Linked DNA regions of Pyxidicoccus trucidator. The protein of the gene in region 2 interacts with the protein of the main gene of each other region in a pairwise test. Links are inferred from orthologs where the notes say so. Each region holds a gene or a part of one and is shown on either strand. Other genes may lie near its edges. The genes, in order: G4D85_RS24685 and G4D85_RS44835.

Region 1 (10,271 bases), on a different replicon or contig from region 2:
ACGGGGCACTCCGCCCAGCCGCTGCCCTGGAGCGTGAGCCTCAGCTTGTAGGGCGAGTGCTCCACCGTGACGACGCCATCCGGGAAGGCCTCGCACACGGCCACGCGTCCGTCCCAGCGCAGGCGGTGGTCGCCCGACGTCACCTCCTCCGAGGACAGCTCGCGAGACCACAGCGGGGCCTTCCGGTGGCGCGTGAAGAGCTCCAGCCTGCCCACGCGCGCCAGGGCGGCGCTGTTGGTCAACCTGTAGACAAGCTCCACCGGCTCCAGCTCGGGCGCGAAGTGGAAGCCGTCCTCTCCGCCGTCGGGGGCGCGAAAGGGCGTGGGGAGGTGGCACCGGGACGAGGCGCCTCCCGGAGTGGAGAGCCGGAAGTCCGTGACTCCGAAGCTGGCGGGCCGCAGCCGGTTCCGGTTGTTCCCTCCAGGCGGAGCGAGGGCGACGCTGGCCGTGAGCGCGATGCGAGGCATGGGGCGCGTCAGGCGTCGTGGTGGCGGATGAGCTCGCGCTGTACGTCCGCGAGCTGCCCGGTCTCCGGCAGGCCATGGCTGCGCTGGAAGGCGCGGACCGCGGCCCGGGTGCGAGGCCCTGGGGCACCACGCTCACCGTCGGCGGGGAAGCCCAGGTTGTGCAGGCGCTCCTGCGCGGCGCGAAGCGCGTCCGCGTCGAAGCTCATCAGCGGGTGAAGCTGAAGCGCCCAGCGCAGCGTCACCGGCTCTGGCCCTGACTTCCGCTTCGAGCGGGCGGGGCTCGCGTCCGGGAAGTCCGTGTCGGAGACGGGGGGCGGGTAGGGTGGTGGCGCTCCGGGTGGGGCCACCGAGACGGGGGCGGGCGTGGGCCCGGGGGGCGCCGGGGGCGCGGGGAGGTTCAGCACCAGCTCACCGCTGGGGAGGGCGGGCACCTCGTGGGAGAGCGAGCCGTCCGCGGCCGTCCTGCCCCGGTGCTCCGTCCGGCCCACGGTGAGCACGTACTCGTGGCCGGCATAGGGCGCCTCGCGTGGGTCCAGCAGGACGAGGTGCAGGCGCTTCTGCTTGAGCGTGAAGGTGCTCGTGCTTCCTGTCCTGATCTCTGCCGTCCTAGGGCTGACCATTCCGCGCTCCCCCGTGCCTGGACTCGCGATGGTGCCGGTACCGTGTTGAAGGCGGCGCCAAGGTACGCGAAGACCGGGGAAGCTCAAGCACGCAAGAAAAGCGGAATCCTTCGTTTTGTTGGTTGGGTTAACTCAACCGGACCTCCCAGGTCGGGGAGGCGACGCTGCTCCCGCCAGCCGTCCGGCGGGATTGATCGCTGGCGGACGGGCGCCGAGGCGTTTCGTTCGCTCAGTCACAGTCCTGGGATGAGACCTCCAGGGCCGGGCGTCGACCTTCCGTCGCCCGGCCGTCCGGCTTCCCGCGAGCCGCAGCCCTCACGTTGAGAGCCCCGGCTTTCCGTGGTCATGCGTGACTCGTGGCTCGCCCGGGGTCTGTCTTGAATCAGTCGCGCAATCGATGACGCGCTCTGGCAATCGCTGTCATGTGAGCGTCATTTTGCATTGCGAAACGGAATGCCAGGGTTGGTTTCGCTGCGCGGAACCCAGGCCCCGGAGCGTTCCGCAGGACGGAATCAGGGGCGGACTCACGGCTTCATTTCGCACGGCGAAACACATTCATTGCTCATGGCCGGCGATGTTTCGCATTGCGGAATCAAACAAGAAAAACCCGCCCAACTTTCAAAACGGGTATGGACAAGAATCTGTTTTTGGGGAATTAGAATGTATCAACAGACGCCGGATTGATGAGCTGACGGCGCCGCGCTCTCGCGGCGCTGGCGGTACCCGACTGTGCAGTGCCCCCCAACGACGAGGAGAAGTCATGAAGAGTGCAGGTTCGAGCTTCCTTCTGGGTGTGTTCCTGACGCTGGCGTTTGCTCCCACGGCCGATGCGCAGACGCTGAGCAGCTTCACCGGGACGTACTCCGGTGGCAGCGGCCTCATCTGCGGCACGACGTACAACATCCGGGGCCGGGAGCCGGCGGCGACGGGCCGCTACCCTGTGTTCATCTACACGGTGGGCACCACGGAGACCTATGACCACTCATCGGCCCTGGCCGCCGTGGAGGAGATGGCGGCCCGCGGCTACGTGGCGGCCACCGTGGAGTATGACAACGCCACCTTCGGCTCCTGCACCACGCTCCAGGGCCGCGCGAAGTGCATCTATGACTCGAGCCGCTCTTCCAGCGCCATCAGCCGCATCTGTGCGCGGGCCAAGGCGGACTGCTCCAAGGGCGTGGTGGTGTCGGGCTTCAGCCAGGGCTCCATCATGGCCATCCTGGCGAAGAACCATGACTCCCGCGTTCGAGCGGCCTACGGCCTGGGCGCGGGCGTCCAGTACTCCATCTATGACCTCCGCTCCTGCGTCGCGAACGGCAACCGCACCCTGCCGAGCGACCGCCTCCGCGTCGTGAACGGCGAGGAGGACACCTTCGTTGGTCCGGGCGAGTCCGCGGTGCGCAGCCAGAGCACCACGCTGACGGGCTACTCGTGCCCGCTGGCGACGTCGTGCCTCCAGGCCAACAACAGCGGCTGGTACATCATCGACAACACGCAGGTCTCCGACGGCAACGCAGACCACTGCTACATGCGCAATGGGAGCTGCATCGGCCTCACGCTGGACTCGACGTGGCGGAGCGGCACCGCCCCGTGGTCGCTGCGCACCAACCTGAACTGGCTGACCCAGTTCACCACGCCATAGCGAAGGCGGAGGCGGCCGGGCTACCCCTGCTCCGAGTCATCGAACTCGGGCGGGGGAGGCTCCGGCACCACTGCAGCCAGGCCGCCCTCCCGCAACTCGATGACGGCGAGTATGCCCACCGCGCCCAGGCCCACGATGAAGCCGATGGGGCCCGGACGCAGGCTGATATTCACCACCGCCCAGACGAGGGCCAGGCCCACCGCGCCCACGGGCACGAAGCGCGCCCAGGAAGGACGCTCCACCTCCGGGCGCAGCGCCAGCAGCGCGAGCACGGCCAGCAGCGCCAGCTCCGCCACCACCGACGCCGGCATGTCCCAGCCGGACAGGGTGACGCGGCTGGCCCCGGCGTAGAGCACGTCGTCCGACGGCCGCCGGGCGTTGATGACGCGCAGCTCCGGAGGCCCCTGCGGCACGGGGGCGTTGTCCGGGAGCGTGGGCAGGGACGGGTTGAGCACGCCCCACGGTGTGAAGAGCGACAGCAGGCACACCGTCACGCCCACCAGCGCCACCAGCCGGGGCATGAGCAGCAGCTGGCGCGGCTCGAAGTAGTGGGCCACGCCGTCCTCGCCGACGATGACCTTCCGCCACTGCGAATGGACGACGAGCCCCGCGCCCGCCAGCCACAGCAGCGGGGTGAGGCCCAGGCCCAGCGTCCGCACCGCGACGGCCGCCAGCACCACCGTGGACAGCGCGCCGGCCTCGGGGCGCAGCAGCACCTCCGGCACCAGCTCGGTGAAGCCGGGCGCCTCGCCGGCCTCGCGCAGCTCGCGCGCCACCAGCACCGCGCCGGCCACCAGCGCCAGCAGCGAGCCGGGCACGCCCGGGCCGGAGAAGAAGGGGAGGATGCCCAGCACCAGCGCCACGGCCAGCAGCCCCACGCCCGCCACGGTGGGCGAGTGCGCGGGCACGTGGGCCAGCCACTTCGGGCCGTCATACGCGGGCCGCGAGCGCCCGGGGTCCGTCTTGTCCTCCGGGTCCAGCTCGGGCGCGGCGGCGGCCTCGCCGACGGGGTAGGGCCGGGAGTGGGCGTCCACCTCCTCGAGGATCTCCGCCGCGTACGCGGGCTCCGAGGCCCCACGCTTGGGCCCCGAGGAGCGCAGCGCCGGACGCGAGCCGGTGGCCTGGGCGGACACCGGCATCTTCGCGCCGCAGTTCTCGCAGTACTTCAGCCGGCCATCGCCGGCCTCGCCGCACTCCGGGCACCGCATGGGTACGTCCTCACTGACTCGGGGTTGCTAGCGGTTCGCCTCGACGGGGGTGGAAGGCGCGCTCCCCGTCAGCTCGCGGATGCGCGTGGCGAGCGTCTGCGGGTCGATGGGGCCCACGTGCTTGCCCTGGATGATGCCCTTCGGGTCGATGAAGTACGTCTCCGGCACGCCGGCCACGCCGTAGTCCACCGCCATGCGCGAGCGCGGGTCCACCAACTGCGGGAAGCTGGCGCCGAACCGCTGGAGGAACTGGCGCGCGTTGTCCTCGGTGTCCTCGAAGACGACGCCGAGGAACACCGCCTGCGAGCCGAACTCGCGGGCGCCCCACTCCAGCACCGGGTGCTCCATCTGGCACGGCCCGCACCAGGACGCCCAGAAGTTGATGACCACCGGGCGGCCCTTCAAGTCTTCCAGACTCACCCGCTCGCCGGTGTCCAGCGCGCGCAGGGCGAACGTCGGAGCGGCCTGGCCCTTCATCATGAAGGGCACCTCGTGCGGGTTGCGGCCGAAGCCCTTGTAGAGCACGGCGATGAGGCCCACGCTGAGGGCCACGAAGCCCAGGGTGTAGCGCCAGCGTCCCATTTAAGCCGCCCCCCGCTCCGCGTCCCCACCGGCCAGCGGAGGCGACGCGCCCACGCCAGGCGCCGTGGCCATCGCCACCGCCGTCTTGCGGCGCGGCCAGATGGAGATGAGCGTGCCCAGCACCAGCAGGGGAATGCTCCACCAGATCCACCCCACCAGCGGGAAGACCCAGACGTTGAAGCTCGCCGTGCCGGACTGCTCGGAGAAGGCCATCAGCGAGATGTAGAGGTCCTCGGCCGCCGTCTCGCGCACCGCCGGGGTGCCGATGGGGTCCGTGCTCCGCTCGTAGTAGTTCAGGCGCGGCCGCTGCTCGAGCGTGCTCCCGTTGGGCGCGGTGACTTCCAGGCGCGCCGCCACGAAGGTGCGGTGCGGCTCCTCGCCGCTGACCAGCCCCAGGTACTTCATCTGGTAGCCGTCCAGCTCCAGCGACTCGCCCTTCCGCACCGTGCCGGACGTGTGCTTCACGTACGCGGACGAGGCCGCCACGGCGACGATGATGAGGACGATGCCCAGGTGCACCACGTAGCCGCCGAAGCGGCGCTGCGCCTTGGTGGCGCTCGTCACCAGCGCGGTGAAGAGGCCCTCCTTGCGCTCGGACATGCGCACCCGCACCGGCGACACCAGCTCGCGCACGGTGATGACGGTGACGAAGGCCGCCAGGCCGAACGTCATCAGCGGGTAGACGCCGCGCAGCCCCCAGGCGTAGCAGGCCGCCGTCACCAGCAGCCCCACCACCGCGGGGATGATGAACTGCCGGCGCAGCGTGGCCTTGTCCGGCGTGCCCCACGGCAGCACCGGGCCCACGCCCATCAGGAAGAGCACGGCGATGCCGCCCGGCACCGCCATCTTGTTGAAGTAGGGCTCGCCCACGCTGACGCGGACGCCGCGCACGGCCTCGGACACCAGCGGGTACAGCGTGCCCAGCAGCACCGTGAAGGTAATCGCCACGAACACCAGGTTGTTCACCAGGATGCTCGTCTCACGCGACATCGGCGAGCTCAGCCGGCCTTCCGGCGCCAGCAGGTGGCCTCGCGACGCCAGCAGGCCGATGCACACCACCAGCAGCACGCCGAGGAACACCAGGAAGGTGGGCCCGATGTCCGACTGGGTGAAGGAGTGCACCGAGTTGAAGATGCCCGAGCGCGTCATGAACGTGCCCAGAATCGTCAGCACGAAGGACGCGAGCGCGAGGCTGAGCGTCCACAGCTTCAGCATCCGCTTGCGCTCCTGCACCATGGTGGAGTGCATGAACGCCGTCGCCGTCAGCCACGGCAGGAAGGACGCGTTCTCCACCGGGTCCCACGCCCAGTAGCCGCCCCAGCCGAGCACGGCGTAGGCCCACCACGCGCCGAGGATGATGCCGATGGACAGGAAGGCCCACGCCACCATCGTCCACCGGCGCAGGGGCGCCATCCACGCCTCGCCAATCTCGCCGCGCAGCAGGCCCGCCACCGCGACGCCGAAGGGCACCGTCATGCCCACGTAGCCCAGGTAGAGCATGGGCGGGTGGATGACCATGAGGATGTGGTTCTGCAGCAGCGGGTTGGGGCCGGGGCCGTCCGCCGGCACCGGGAACACGGCGCCCCACGGGTTGGCCGGGCCGGCGATGAGGAAGGCGAAGAACACGCCCACCGCCAGCATGGTGCCCAGCGCCAGTTGCATGTACCGCGCGTGCTCGCGCCGGTGGATGAAGGCGAAGGCGGCGATGTACCCGGCCATGATGAGCCCCCAGAAGAGGATGGACCCCTCCAGGGCGCTCCACAGCGACACAATCGTGTACAGCACCGGGGTGTCCCGGCTGCCCACCTGCGCCACGTACTTCACGCTGAAGTCATGCGTGAGGAGCGCGTTCACCATGACCAGGTTCGCGCCCACCATGCAGGCGGCGAAGCCCCACACCGCGCGCATCACCCACGGGAAGCCCGCCTCACTGCGGCGCATCCCGGTGGCCAGGCCTACAATGGCGCCGAAGGCCGCGAACGCGAGCCCTCCCAGCACCAGGCCGTATCCGACGGTTCCGTTCACTTCGTCCCCACGCTGGCGGTGGTGGCGTCGGAGAGCGTCTCCCGCCACTTGTTCGGGTCCTCGCCCTCCTTGGGGGCGCGGTACTCGTTGGAGTGGTTGACCATCAGCCGGTTGGAGCTGAAGACGCCGGACTTGTCGTAGGTGCCCTCCACCACGACGCCAATCTTGTCGCGGAACATCTGCGGAGGCGTCTCCGTGGAGCGCACCAGCACGCTGGGCGCGCCGTCCTTGACATCGTCCGCCACGCGGAAGTGCAGCGTGGTGTGCTGCTCGTTCCACTGGATGCTGCCCGGCTGCACCACGCCGCCCAGGCGGATGGTGGCCGAGTAGGCCTTGTTACCCTGGCCCAGCATCTCCGAGGGGCTCCAGTAGTAGACGAGGTTCTCCCCGATGTTGCCGAAGGCCACGAAGGCCAGTCCGGCCCCCGCGACGAGCAGGGCCCCGAGGGCGATGAGTCGGTTCCGGGCGACAGGCGACATGGCGATTACTCCTTGGCGTCGGGCGAGGCCCTGGGCCGACGCACCCAGAGGGACAGCGAGTAGAGAAGCAGCATGGCAACCGTAATCCCGTAGCAGGCCCAGACATAGCCCCACCCACCCTGGATGCGGCCGCTGCCCACCTGTCCCGGGGCCGCCTGGGCCAGGACCATCAGCGTCGAGAGCGTCATCATGTTCAGGCCACCTTCGAGGGGTTGTGGGCCAGGGACGCGGGTATGTCACCCGGCAGCGCGTCCGGCAGGGCCACCTCGGCCTGGCGCTCGGCCAGGGCCTGGCGGTAGCGCACCGCCATCAGGAAGAGGGTGAGGAAGAGCATGCCGAAGGCCGACACGCGCAGGGGCAGCACCATCTCCGGGTCCACCGTACGGGGGCTGGACTGCACCTGGTGCAGGCTGCGCCACCAGCGCACGGAGAACCACACAATCGGCAGGTTGATGGCGCCGATGATGGCCACCACCGCGCTCCACGTGGCGCGCTTGTCCGGGTCCTCCACGAACTTCCGCAGCACCAGGTAGCCCGCGTACGTCACCAGCATGATGGCTTCCGACGTCAGGCGCGGATCCCAGGACCAGTAGACGCCCCACGTGGGCCGGCCCCAGATGGCGCCCGTAATCATGCCCGCGGTGCCCAGCAGCAGGCCAATCTCCGCCGACGCCTCCGCCGTGGAGTCCAGCCCCCAGCTCGCCTTGCTCTTGAGCAGGAACGCCACCGCCGCCACGAAGTTGATGAACATGGCCAGCATGGCCACCCACTGGAGCGGGACGTGGACGTACATGATGCGCTGCACGTCCCCCATCTCCCGGTCCGGCGGCGCCCAGGCCAGGCCCAGCCACCAGCCATAACCGAGCAGGCCCAGGCCGAGCGCCAGCAGGCCCCACTTGATGAACTTGTTCATCGGTCAGTCCTCGATGATCCGCGGGAACAGCAGGAAGCCTACGCCCCAGTAAATCAGATTGAAGCCGCCCAACAGTCCCAGCCATGAGTTCAACTGATTCATGGGGTCTCCTTGAAGCACCAGGGTGGTCGCCTTGGTCGCGGAGAGGAGGGCCGGGATGACGAGCGGGAACAATAGCAGAGGCAGCAGCACGTCCCGAGCCCGGGCGTTGCTGGAAATGGCCGCGTAGACGGTACCCGGCGCGCTGAGTGCCAGGCAGCCGAGCAGGAGGATGAGGCCCAGGTCCGCCACGCTGGTGACGATGCGGACGCCGTACAGGGCCACCATGACGGGGACGAGCAGGGCGCCCAGGGCCGTCAGGAGGAGGGCGTTGCCCACCGCCTTGGAGAGGAAGATGGCGCGCGCGTCGGCGGGGGCGAGCCGCACGCCGTCCATGCACGCGTTCTCCGCTTCGACGCGGAAGGACTCACCCAGGGCGAGCACGCTGGCGAAGAGGATGGCGAGCCAGAAGTAGCCGCCCGCGTTCTTCTCCAGCAGCTTCGTGTCCGGCCCGAGCGCGAAGGAGAACATCAGCAGCGTGGCCAGCGCGAAGAAGATGATGGCGTTGAGGCGCGCGCGGGTGCGCCACTCGATGAGCAAATCCTTGCGCAGCAGGGCCAGGGTGGCGGGGACGAGGCCGATGGCGCGGGGACGTGGAGCCGGGGCGCTCATGCGGCCACCGCCCGTCCGTCCTGCAGGTGGAGGCGCTCCTCGCACAGGGACATGCCCTGCTCGACGAGGTGGGTGGCGAGGATGACGGTGACGCCGCCGGCCTTCAATTCCGCGATGATGCCCTCCATGTCGCGGATGCCCTGCGGGTCCAACTCGCCGAAGGGCTCGTCCAGCAGGGCGATGGAGGGGGCCTTCAGCAGCAGCCGGGCGATGGCGAGCCGCTTGCGCATGCCGGCGCTGAAGCTGCGCACCGGGGTGTCCGAGCGGCGGGTGAGGCCCACGCGGGTGAGCAGCGCGCTGGCGGCGTCCCGGGGCGAGGAGATGCCGAGCAGCCGCGCCAGCACGGTGAGGTTCTGCTCCGCGGTGAGGTCCTCGTAGAGGAAGCTGGCGTGGGACAGGAGCGCCACGTCGCGACGCACCGCGTCCCGGTCCACCACCGCGTCCCGGCCCAGCACCTCCACGCGGCCCGCAGTGGGGCTCAGCGCGGTGGCCACGAGGCGCAGCAGGGTGGTCTTCCCGGAGCCATTGTGTCCGGTAAGCAACAGGGAGCGGCCCGCGGGGAGCGCGTACGTCAGACGCGCCAGGGCCCAGCGGCGCCCATAACGCTTGCTGACGTCGTGCAGCGCGAGCGCGGCGGCGGGGAGGGGAGGCATCGGCGCCGTCGTTCGTATCCGGAAATGGAAATGTCCTCCAGTGAAACCCGGAGGGCCGGCCGGTCAGTGAAGGAGCGGGCCACTGGATCGGGAAAGCTTTTCCCCTGCATGTGGTCGTAGGTGCCCGTGCGCTCCGTCGGGTTTCCACCGGAGGGAGCGTCCACCGCCCGGCAGCCCTCCGAGCCTCCTGGGCAGTCCCTCTGCCGGAGGCGCGCGGGTGCCTACTTTCGGCATGGCATTCCCCCTGCAATGGCGCGGCGTGGGTACTCCTCCCCAACGAGGGAGGAGGCGGGCGGGAGGTTTCTTCTCCGCGCGGAGGGCGTGATGGCGAGTGGCAAGGTGGTACGCAGGGCAGTCAAGGCGGCGGCGGCGGGAGTGATGCACTACAGCGGGCTGCGGCGGGCGATGGCGGCGTATCGCCGCTCCCAGTCCGGTGGGCGGCGCATCCTCATCGTCAGCTACCACCGCGTGGTGAGCGACTTCACGGGGGAGCTGCAGCGCTCCATTCCCGGGCTGCTCATCTCCCAGGAGACGTTCCGCAAGCACCTGGAGGAGGCGAACGCGGCCGGCTACGAGTTGGCCTCCATCGGCGACGCGGTGGACGTCATGTCCGGCCGGCGCGTCGCGAAGAAGGACCTGTGTGTCGTGACGTTTGATGACGGCTATCGCGACGTGTACCGGTACGCGTACCCCGTCCTGAAGCAGATGGGCGTGCCGGCAATCACGTACCTGCCCACGGCCTTCATCGGCACCAACAAGCGCTTCAACCATGACCGGCTCTTCCACCTGCTGCGCCGCGTCCAGGAGCGCCGCTTCCGCCCTGTCTACGACACGCTGCCCTCTCCGTCGCTGGAGCTGCTCGGGCCCATCCTCTCCGGACAGAAGACGGTGTCGTCGGCGCTGGACGACTTCATCGGCGAGCACCCCACGCGCGTGCTGACGGACATCATCGACGCGCTGGAGCAGCAGCTCGG
Region 2 (8,375 bases):
CCACCAGACCGGTCCCCACGTTCGGGTCTTCCTTGTCCATCGTCCCGACGTTACGGGGGTTCTCGTAGTGGTCGATGACCTTGTCGCTGTAAGCCATATCGACTCCTTCAACGGATGCTTCGCACCAAAGGTTCCGGAGGGCAATGCCCCCCATCCGAGGGGCCATGCGCTCCGCTGTATGCCAGGAAAGACGGGCTAATGCGCCGTTCACTCGGATGGGCGGCGCTAGTGCGCCGTCCACTCAATCGACTTCAGGTCGATGCCTTCCTTGGCCATCTCGTAGAGCGGGCTCATCTCCCGCAGCTTGCGGACCTTGCCCACGACCAGCTCTACCACGTAATCGACTTCCTCTTCCGTGGTGAAGCGGCCCAGGCCGAAGCGGATGGAGCTGTGCGCCAGCTCCTCGTCCACGCCCAGCGCCCGGAGCACGTAGGACGGCTCCAGCGAGGCGGACGTGCAGGCGGAGCCCGAGGACACGGCCACGTCCTTGATGCCCATCATCAGGGACTCACCCTCGGCGTGGGCGAAGGAGATGTTGAGGTTGCCCGGCAGCCGGTGCTCCATGGAGCCGTTGATGACCGTCATGTCCAGCGCGTCCGTCAGCCCCTTCCGGAGCTTCTCGCGCAGCCGGAGGATGCGGGCGGACTCCTCGGGCAGCTCCTTGCGGGCGAACTCCGCCGCCGCGCCGAAGCCGACGATGGCCGCCACGTTCAGCGTGCCGGAGCGCATGCCGCGCTCGTGGCCGCCGCCGTCGATGATGGGGGCGATGCGCACGCGCGGCTTGCGGCGCACGTAGAGGGCGCCGACGCCCTTGGGGCCGTACATCTTGTGCGCGGTGATGGACGCGAGGTCCACCTTCATGGCCTCCACGTCGAAGGGCACCTTGCCGATGCCCTGCACCGCGTCGCAGTGGAAGAGCACGCTCTTGGAGCGGCACAGGGCGCCAATCTCCGCGACGGGCTGCACGGTGCCAATCTCGTTGTTGGCGAACATGATGGAGACCAGCACCGTCTTCGGCGTCATCGCCGCGGCCAGCTTCTCCAGGCTCACCCGGCCGTCCTGCTCCACGTCCAGGTAGGTGACGCGCGCGCCGCCGGTGGGCAGCTCCGCCCACTTCTTGTAGGTGGCGTCGTTCTCCACGTCGAACTTCGCGGCCAGCTCGGCGAGGTTGTCCTCGGTGACGTCCTGCTCGGCCAATTGCGCCAGGCGCAGCGCCTTCAGCTCGTCCAGGCGCTCCTGGCGGATGCGCTCCAGGCGCTTGCAGGTGTCCAGGACGGCCTTGTGCTCCGTCTTGAGGGTGATGATGTGGTCACCCTTGGACTTGTAGAACTCGATGACGCCCTTGATGGCCAGGTTGTCGGACTCGGTGGCGCCGGAGGTGAAGACGATTTCCTGCTCGGACGCGCCGATGAGCTCGGCCACCTGCTGGCGGGCCTTCTTCACCGCTGCCTCGGCCTTCCAGCCGAACACGTGGTTGCGGCTGGCCGCGTTGCCGAAGTCCTCGCGCAGGTAGGGCAGCATGACCTCCAGCACCCGCGGGTCCAGCGGCGTGGTGGCGTGGTAGTCCATGTAGATCGGCAGCTTCACCATTGCTTCCAACACCTTCCTGTAAGGGGGCTTCTACCGCCCCCGCGCCCCGGCGCCAGCAGGTGGCGCGCCGCAGAGGTCCTACACCAGCGCACATGAATGTGGACCGGACTGGTCAAATATAAAAAGGAGTGCCCCCGGGTCAAGCGAACATAAGGCGCACGCGAGATGTGGGAGGTGCTCCGGAATGGCGCCCGGGCGCAGCCCCAGGCTCTGGAGTTGCGCCGTCCGGGTTCAACGCCGCGCCGCCGTGGATCACTCCGGGTGCACCGTTCTGGAGCGGAGTGCGCCGGAATGGCGCGGCCCCTTCGCCCAAAGGCCTGATTTCCCGGCAGGCCATGCCTTGGCCGACTGCCTGCACAGAGGCCCTGTCGCAAGGGAGGCAGGCATGAGCGCGAACACGAAGCAGGCGGCCAAGGCGAAGGAGTCCCCCGAGTCCGGTGAGGCAGGTGGCAGGACTCAGCTCGTCCGTGTGGACGGCGGCGGGGGTGGCAGCGGGAGGGGAGAGCACCACATTCGCCATGCGGAAGGGTGGCGCGCGGGCAAGCCGGTGGAGGACCCGGAGAAGATGAAGCGCTGGGGGCTCGTCACGGCGCGGCCCAGCGAGTTCCTCGTCCACATGCGGCGCGGCCGGGTGCGCGACGTCAGCGGCCAGGGCGCCAGCTGCTTCAAGCTGCCGGGCGACTCGGTGGCGATTGTGCCCACCAGCATCCAGCGGCTCCAGTTCACCGCGGACCAGGTGACGAACGAGAAGGTGGGCGTCCAGGTGACGGGCCTCGCGGTGTACCGCATCGCGGACCCGCTGGTGGCCTTCCGGATGCTCAACTTCTCCTTCCCGGAGCGGGCGCAGGAGAAGCTGGCGGAGCTGCTGCGGGAGATGTTCGTGGGCGCCGCGCGGCGACTCGTGGCGAACATGTCCGTGGAGGAGTGCTTCTCCAAGCGCAAGGAGGGCATCGCCGCGGAGCTGATGCGCGAGATTGCCCCGGTGGTGGCGGGCAACGGCAAGCTGGAGGACCAGGTGGACGCGGGCTGGGGCGTCATCCTGGACACGATTGAAATCCAGGACGTGCGCGTCCTGTCCTCCACCGTCTTCGAGAACATGCAGGCGCGCTTCCGCCGCGAGCAGGAGCGGCAGGCGCGCGAGGCGGAGCTGGCCAAGGAGCGCTTCGTCCACCGCGAGGAGACGGAGGCCGAGCGGCAGCTCAGCCTGCAGCGGCTGGCGGCCGAGGAGGAGGTGCGCCAGGGCCGGCAGGTGGCCGACGAGCAGGCCCGGCTGGATGCGCTGGCGGTGGAGGCGCGCGTCGCCGAGGCGAAGCTCGCCCAGGAGCGCACGCTGAAGCAGGAGCAGGCCACGGTGGAGCGTCAGGTGGCGCTCACCCGGCTGGCCGCCGAGCAGGAGGTCCGCCAGAAGAAGCAGGTCTCCGACGAGCAGGCGAAGCTGGAGGCGCTGGCCGGAGAGTCCCGCCTGTCCGAGGCGAAGATTGTCTCCGAGCGCACGCTGTCCATCAGCCGCGCGCAGGTGGAGATGGAGAAGCTGCAGCGCGAGCAGGAGGACGAAATCGCCCGTCAGCGCATGGCGCTGGAGACGCTCAAGCGCGAGCAGGACACGAACGTGCACCAGGCGAAGCTGGAGCTGGAGAAGCTCAAGCTGGCGCAGGAGGCCGAGGCCGCGCAGGCGAAGGTGGAGCTGGTGCGCCTGCAGCGCGTGCAGGAGGCGGACGCCGCGAAGGCGCAGCTGGAGCTGGCCCGCCAGCAGCGCGAGGCGGAGCTGGAGCTGGCCCGTCAGGAGCGCGAGCAGCAGCTGGAGCTGGCGCGGCTGCAGCGGGAGCAGGAGGCGGAGTCCACCAAGGCGCGCATGGAGCTGGCGCGGCAGCTGCGCGAGCAGGAAATCGAATTGGCGGCGCAGCAGCACGACCAGGAGCTGTCGCTGCAGAAGCAGAAGCGCGAGCAGGAGGTGGAGCTGGCGCGGCTTCGGGCCGAGCAGGAGGCGGAAGCCGAGAAGGGCCGCCTGGTGCTGGAGCGCATGCGCCGCGAGCAGGAGCAGACGACGGCGCGGCACGAGGCGCTGCTCGCCGAGCACCAGCAGGAGGCGGAGCGGCTGCACGCGGAGCTCCAGGTGGTGCAGGCGCGCAAGTCCATCGTCGAGACGGAGGTGGCCATCGCCGAGCTGCGCGTGCGCAAGGACCGGACGCACCAGGAGCTGGAGCTGGTCAAGGCTCGGGCGCTGCGCGACATCGAGAACAGCGTGAGCGCGGAGGTCATCCAGATGACGCTCGCGCAGCAGCTGCCGCAGGTGGCCGCCGCCTTCCAGCAGAAGATGGGCGAGGTGCACGTCACGGCGGTGGATGGGGCCAACCCGTTTGGTTACATCGCCGCCGCGGTGGAAGGTGTCATGGGGTTGGCGCGCTCCGCGGGCCTCAAGGTGCCTGCCTCCTCGCCTGCCTCTCCGGCGCAGTAGCCCGTTTCCCCGGGCCTGCGTATAGAGGGTGGGCCCGCAGGGGAATGACGGAGCGAAGCGCACATGGACGCGAAGAGACTGGCAGTGGTGGCGGTGCTGGCGGGTGTGGCGGTGGCCGTGGTGCCCTGGCTGCTGCCCACCGGCCCCACTGCCGGCCTGGACGCGGCCCGGTTCCTCGAATCGGGCAGCCTGGCGGTGGGCGCCGCGGTGGTGTTCGCCGGCGGGCTGCTCACCGCCCTGACACCCTGCGTCTACCCGCTCATCCCGATTACCGTCTCCGTCTTCGGTGCGCGGAAGGCGGAGGGGCGGGGCAAGGCGCTGCTCCTCACCTCGGCCTACATCGTGGGCATGGGGGTGGTGTTCAGCGCGCTGGGAATCCTGGCGGCGAAGACGGGCCAGGCCTTCGGCGCGCTGCTGGGGCATCCGGCGGTGGTGTCGGGGCTGGCGGTGTTCCTGCTGCTGCTGGCCACGTCCATGTTCGGCGCCTTCGAGCTGGCGCTGCCGTCCAACTGGCAGTCGAAGCTGACGTCGGTGGGCGGCTCGGGCGTGGCGGGCGCGTTCCTCATGGGCAGCGTGTCGGGCTTCCTCGCGGCGCCCTGCACCGGGCCGGTGCTGACGGGCCTGCTGGCCTTCGTGGCGAAGACGGCCAACACCACGCTGGGCGCGACGCTGCTGTTCATCTACGCGCTGGGCATCGGCGTGCCCTTCTTCCTCATCGGCGTCTTCACCGTGCGGCTGCCGCGTGGCGGCGTGTGGATGGAGTGGGTGAAGAGCGTGCTGGGCATCATGCTGGTGGCGCTGGCCTTCAGCTACCTCAAGGACGCGATGCCCTGGGCGCGTGACGTGGTGAAGGGGCTGGGCGCGCAGGTGGGGCAATTGCCGGGCGCGGCCATCGCCGCGGTGCTGGCGGTGGCGGGCGTGCTGGTGGGCGCGGTGCACCGCTCGTTCAAGGAGGGCGCGCGCGACTTCTCGCTGAAGGCGCTGGGCGTGGCGCTGGTGGTGGTGGCGCTGGTGCTGCGCGGCGGCGCGCTGGACGCGGGCCCGGTGGGCACGCTGTGGGTGAGCCTGGGCCTGGCCGAGCCGCCCGTGGCGCCGTCCTGGCGGTGGCACCACGTCATGCCCGCGAAGCAGGCGACGTTCTCCCCGGAGGAGTTCGAGAAGGTGCTCGCGCAGGCGAAGGCCGACGGGCGCCCGGTGCTCATCGACTTCTTCGCGGACTGGTGCGCGGCCTGCAAGGAGCTGGACCGCGAGACGTACCCCGCGCCGGAGGTCATCTCCCAGTCGTCGGAGGGCCAGTTCCTCAACATCAAGATTGATGCGACGAACAGCGAGGACGCGCTGGATGCGCTGCTGGAGCGCTTCGGCGTGGAGGGCCTGCCCACCGTGGCCTTCGTGTCGCCGCAAGGCGAGGTGCTGACGAAGCCGCGCATCACCGGCTTCCTGGAGCCCAGCCCGTTCGCCCAGGAGATGAAGAAGGCGCGCTGCTCGTCCGAAGGCGCCTGCTGAGCCTCGTGACGGGGGACTTCAGTCCCCATCGTCCGCGTCACAGCCGGGCGTCGCCAGCCGTCCACGGCTCATCATCACCCGGTCGATCATCACCTCGTGCAGCGCGTAGAGGGGGCTGGCCACGTGCTCGCCCTCCAGGTGCGCCAGCGCTCCGGCGATGGCCTCCAGCGTGGACATGCCGTCCGGGTGCGGCGGCCGCCTCAGGCGGCGTGTGTCCGGCAGCGGTGGGGGCAGCTTCAGGCCCGGCAGCCGTCGCAGCGCCGGCACCCGCTGCACCATGCGGCGCGCCTGTCCCCAGCTTCCGTCCAGGACGATGAGTCGCGCGGGCGGAGTTGCGTCCGGCGTGGTCTCCAGCTGCGTGTCCGGGAAGAGCAGCCACGTGTCCGGCGCCTCCAGCACGGAGGTGTCGAAGGGCTGGCCCGGCGAGCCATAGGAGACGATGCGGCAGCGGGGCAGGGCGAGCGCCGCCATCCGCGCCGTGTTGGTGGACTTCAACGTCTCCTTGTGGTGGCGGATGACAAGCAGCTCCGTGCGCGTGGCGATGCTCGGCACCTCGGCGCACAGACACAGGTAGGTGGGCAGGAAGCAACGCGGGCAGCGGCCAGCGAGGTCCTCCGGGGTTCGAGACCTCATTTCCCCTGACGGTAGCGCTCCATGAGGGTGCGCGCCTCGCGCAGCTTCTCCTCGACGAAGCGGTCGTCCGCGTCCGGCTCGTAGTCGGCGTCCGGCAGGTCGAGGTGGAAGAGGGCGGACAGGCTCGTGGGCGTGACTTCCAGCCACTCGGCCGTGCGGTTGAGGGCGGCCTGCCGGCGACCGGCGAAGGTTTCCGGGCCGTCCTCGGGGCCGCAGCGGCAGATGCGGGCCGAGTCTCCCGACACGTCCACGTAGAGGCCCAGCACCTCCGCGTCCAGCTCCGCGGCCAGCGCGCAGGTGGCCTCGCTGACGTAGGCGGCCATGGCCTGGGCGGCGGAGCGCTCCGTCAGCGAGCGGACGAGGAACACCTGCCAGCCCGCCTCGGTGAGGGGCCCCGCCTCCTGCAGCGGCGCCAGCTCCGCGGGCGGCGCCTGGATGCGAGAGAGCAGCCGCCGCACGGGCGCCTCCAGCCGCTCGAGCCGGGCGCTCGACGCGGGGCAGAAGAAGACGACGCGGTACTCACGGCTGTCGGCTGCGGTTTCCATAGGCATACGGCGTCGCCAGGAACAGAGAAGGTGTCCGCGGAGTGCGGGGCCCCAAGAGGACCAAAGGACTCCCCGCACACGCAAGGGGGGAATTGGGACGAGGGTTCAGGGTGTGGCGGACGGCTCCGGCAGGAGCCGCGCGGGGGCCCGGCGCTCGGCGGCCACCCAGGCGCCCGTCACCAGCACCAGCAGTCCTCCTACGATGCCAGCGGGCGTCAGCGCCTCCGCGAAGAAGACCATGCCCACCACCGAGGCAGTAAGGGGTTCCAGGTAGGTAAGGGCTCCCGCCGCCGCGGTGGGCACATGCCGCAGCCCGGCATTGAAGAGGATGTTTCCAATGAGGCCACACGCCACGCCGCCGACGAGGACTCGGAGTGTGGCTTCGTCCAGCGCCGAGGGCAGGGCCTCGGCGCCGAAGTACAGCAGCAGCGCGGCCATGGAGAGGGGAGCGTGCAGCGAGGTGACGGCGAGTGGAGAGTAGGCGCGCGCCGCTTCCTTCGAGCCCAGGACGATGACCGCGTAGAACAGGGCGCTCGCCGCGCCCAGCGTCGCGGTGAGCCCGGAGAAGGCGGTGCCGGGCTGGATGATGAGCAGGGCCAGGCCGAAGAGGGTGATGGGAACGCCCACCAGGGCCCGCGCGGAGACGCGCTCGCGCAGCACCCACGGTGCGGACAGCGCGAGCAGCAGCGGGGCGAGGTAGTGCGTCAGCACCGCCACTGACACCGGCCCGTTCCGTATCGCCGCGAAGAAGAGGGCCGTGTTGGCGGCGTCCGCCAGGCCGATGACGACGAGCGCCGCCGTGGCGCGCCTGTCCCTCAGGGCTTCGCGCCGCAGCAGGAAGGGCGCGGGGAGTGACATGGCGGTGAGCACCAGCAGCGCATTCTGCGGCCCGGACAGCCCCGCCGGCCGGAGGAAGAGGGCCCAGCACCCCCAGAGGGTGGCCCCGGCCGCGACCATGGCGAAGTACCGCACTGCTTTGACTCCCGGTGACACCGGTGCGCCCCAAGGCTCCGGCGGGGGCGCAGCGTACACCAGTGGGGGCGGACGCGTCGGCGCGCTGCCGCCTGCTCCCCCCGCGGCCAGGACACGTTCTTCCGGGGACGCACGCAGTCCGCGTTCCCACTCAACGCGGCTGCGCGTGCCGCACGTCGCGACGCATCACGGTAGTCACCGTCCAGCCGCATGGGGCGCTGGGAGGACCCTGTTGCCGCGTCAGGGCCGCACGTCGATGCGCCTGTTGGCTCCAGTCCCCGTCGTCCGGGTCGTCGTGGTCGTGGTCGTCGTATCCACCGGCCGGCTCCAGGGGAAAACGAGCGCGAGCGCCACTCCCGCCAGCCCCACGACGGAATAGACGAGGCGACCCGCCGCGCTGGTCTCCTCCCGCGCTCCGCCACCGAAGATGGCGTCCACGAGGTTCCAGTTGAAGAAGCCAATCAGGCCCCAGTTGATGGCGCCGATGATGACCAGCACGGCCATCACCTTGGCGAGCACTGCCTTCAAGCGGTCAGCATCCACGCGTTCCATGGCTCGTCTCCTCGGTATGAGGCGGCGAGCGGAGCTCCCGGAGAGAAGGCCCCGAGCCGCCTCTTCCATCAATCTATGGAGTCTCCAAAGGCGCGGCGAGGCTACCTTGGGAATGAGAGGTG

Evidence for each region.
Region 1: the proteins of G4D85_RS44835 (region 2) and G4D85_RS24685 interact in binary tests that used the Escherichia coli proteins (3 or more experiments, as listed by UniProt). The link is inferred for Pyxidicoccus trucidator from one-to-one orthologs.

Annotation. Positions count from the first base shown.
Region 1 is NZ_JAAIXZ010000009.1:44,540-54,810, reverse strand. Bases 2,740-5,738 are described here. They hold G4D85_RS24685 (TlpA family protein disulfide reductase), read right to left. Parts: upstream 4,517-5,738; coding sequence 3,962-4,516; downstream 2,740-3,961. Other genes in these bases: G4D85_RS24680 (heme lyase CcmF/NrfE family subunit), read right to left, coding at 4,517-5,738; G4D85_RS24690 (zinc ribbon domain-containing protein), read right to left, coding at 2,747-3,934. Outside these bases: G4D85_RS24705 (hypothetical protein), read right to left, coding at 1-467; G4D85_RS24700 (peptidoglycan-binding domain-containing protein), read right to left, coding at 476-1,087; G4D85_RS24695 (hypothetical protein), read left to right, coding at 1,848-2,726; more of G4D85_RS24680, read right to left, coding at 5,739-6,541; G4D85_RS24675 (cytochrome c maturation protein CcmE), read right to left, coding at 6,538-7,020; G4D85_RS24670 (hypothetical protein), read right to left, coding at 7,026-7,211; cytochrome c biogenesis protein CcsA, read right to left, coding at 7,214-7,933; G4D85_RS24660 (heme exporter protein CcmB), read right to left, coding at 7,937-8,644; heme ABC exporter ATP-binding protein CcmA, read right to left, coding at 8,641-9,297; spore coat polysaccharide deacetylase ExoL, read left to right, coding at 9,703-10,271. UniProt on the Escherichia coli protein: Involved in disulfide bond formation. Catalyzes a late, reductive step in the assembly of periplasmic c-type cytochromes, probably the reduction of disulfide bonds of the apocytochrome c to allow covalent linkage with the heme.
Region 2 is NZ_JAAIXZ010000028.1:36,280-44,654, forward strand. Bases 3,382-6,329 are described here. They hold G4D85_RS44835 (protein-disulfide reductase DsbD family protein), read left to right. Parts: upstream 3,382-4,108; coding sequence 4,109-5,551; downstream 5,552-6,329. Other genes in these bases: G4D85_RS44830 (SPFH domain-containing protein), read left to right, coding at 3,382-4,045; G4D85_RS44840 (tRNA-uridine aminocarboxypropyltransferase), read right to left, coding at 5,570-6,184; G4D85_RS44845 (hypothetical protein), read right to left, coding at 6,181-6,329. In the rest of the region: Fe-S cluster assembly scaffold IscU, read right to left, coding at 1-97; G4D85_RS44825 (IscS subfamily cysteine desulfurase), read right to left, coding at 226-1,587; more of G4D85_RS44830, read left to right, coding at 1,976-3,381; more of G4D85_RS44845, read right to left, coding at 6,330-6,729; G4D85_RS44850 (DMT family transporter), read right to left, coding at 6,835-7,701; G4D85_RS44855 (DUF378 domain-containing protein), read right to left, coding at 7,942-8,253. UniProt on the Escherichia coli protein: Required to facilitate the formation of correct disulfide bonds in some periplasmic proteins and for the assembly of the periplasmic c-type cytochromes.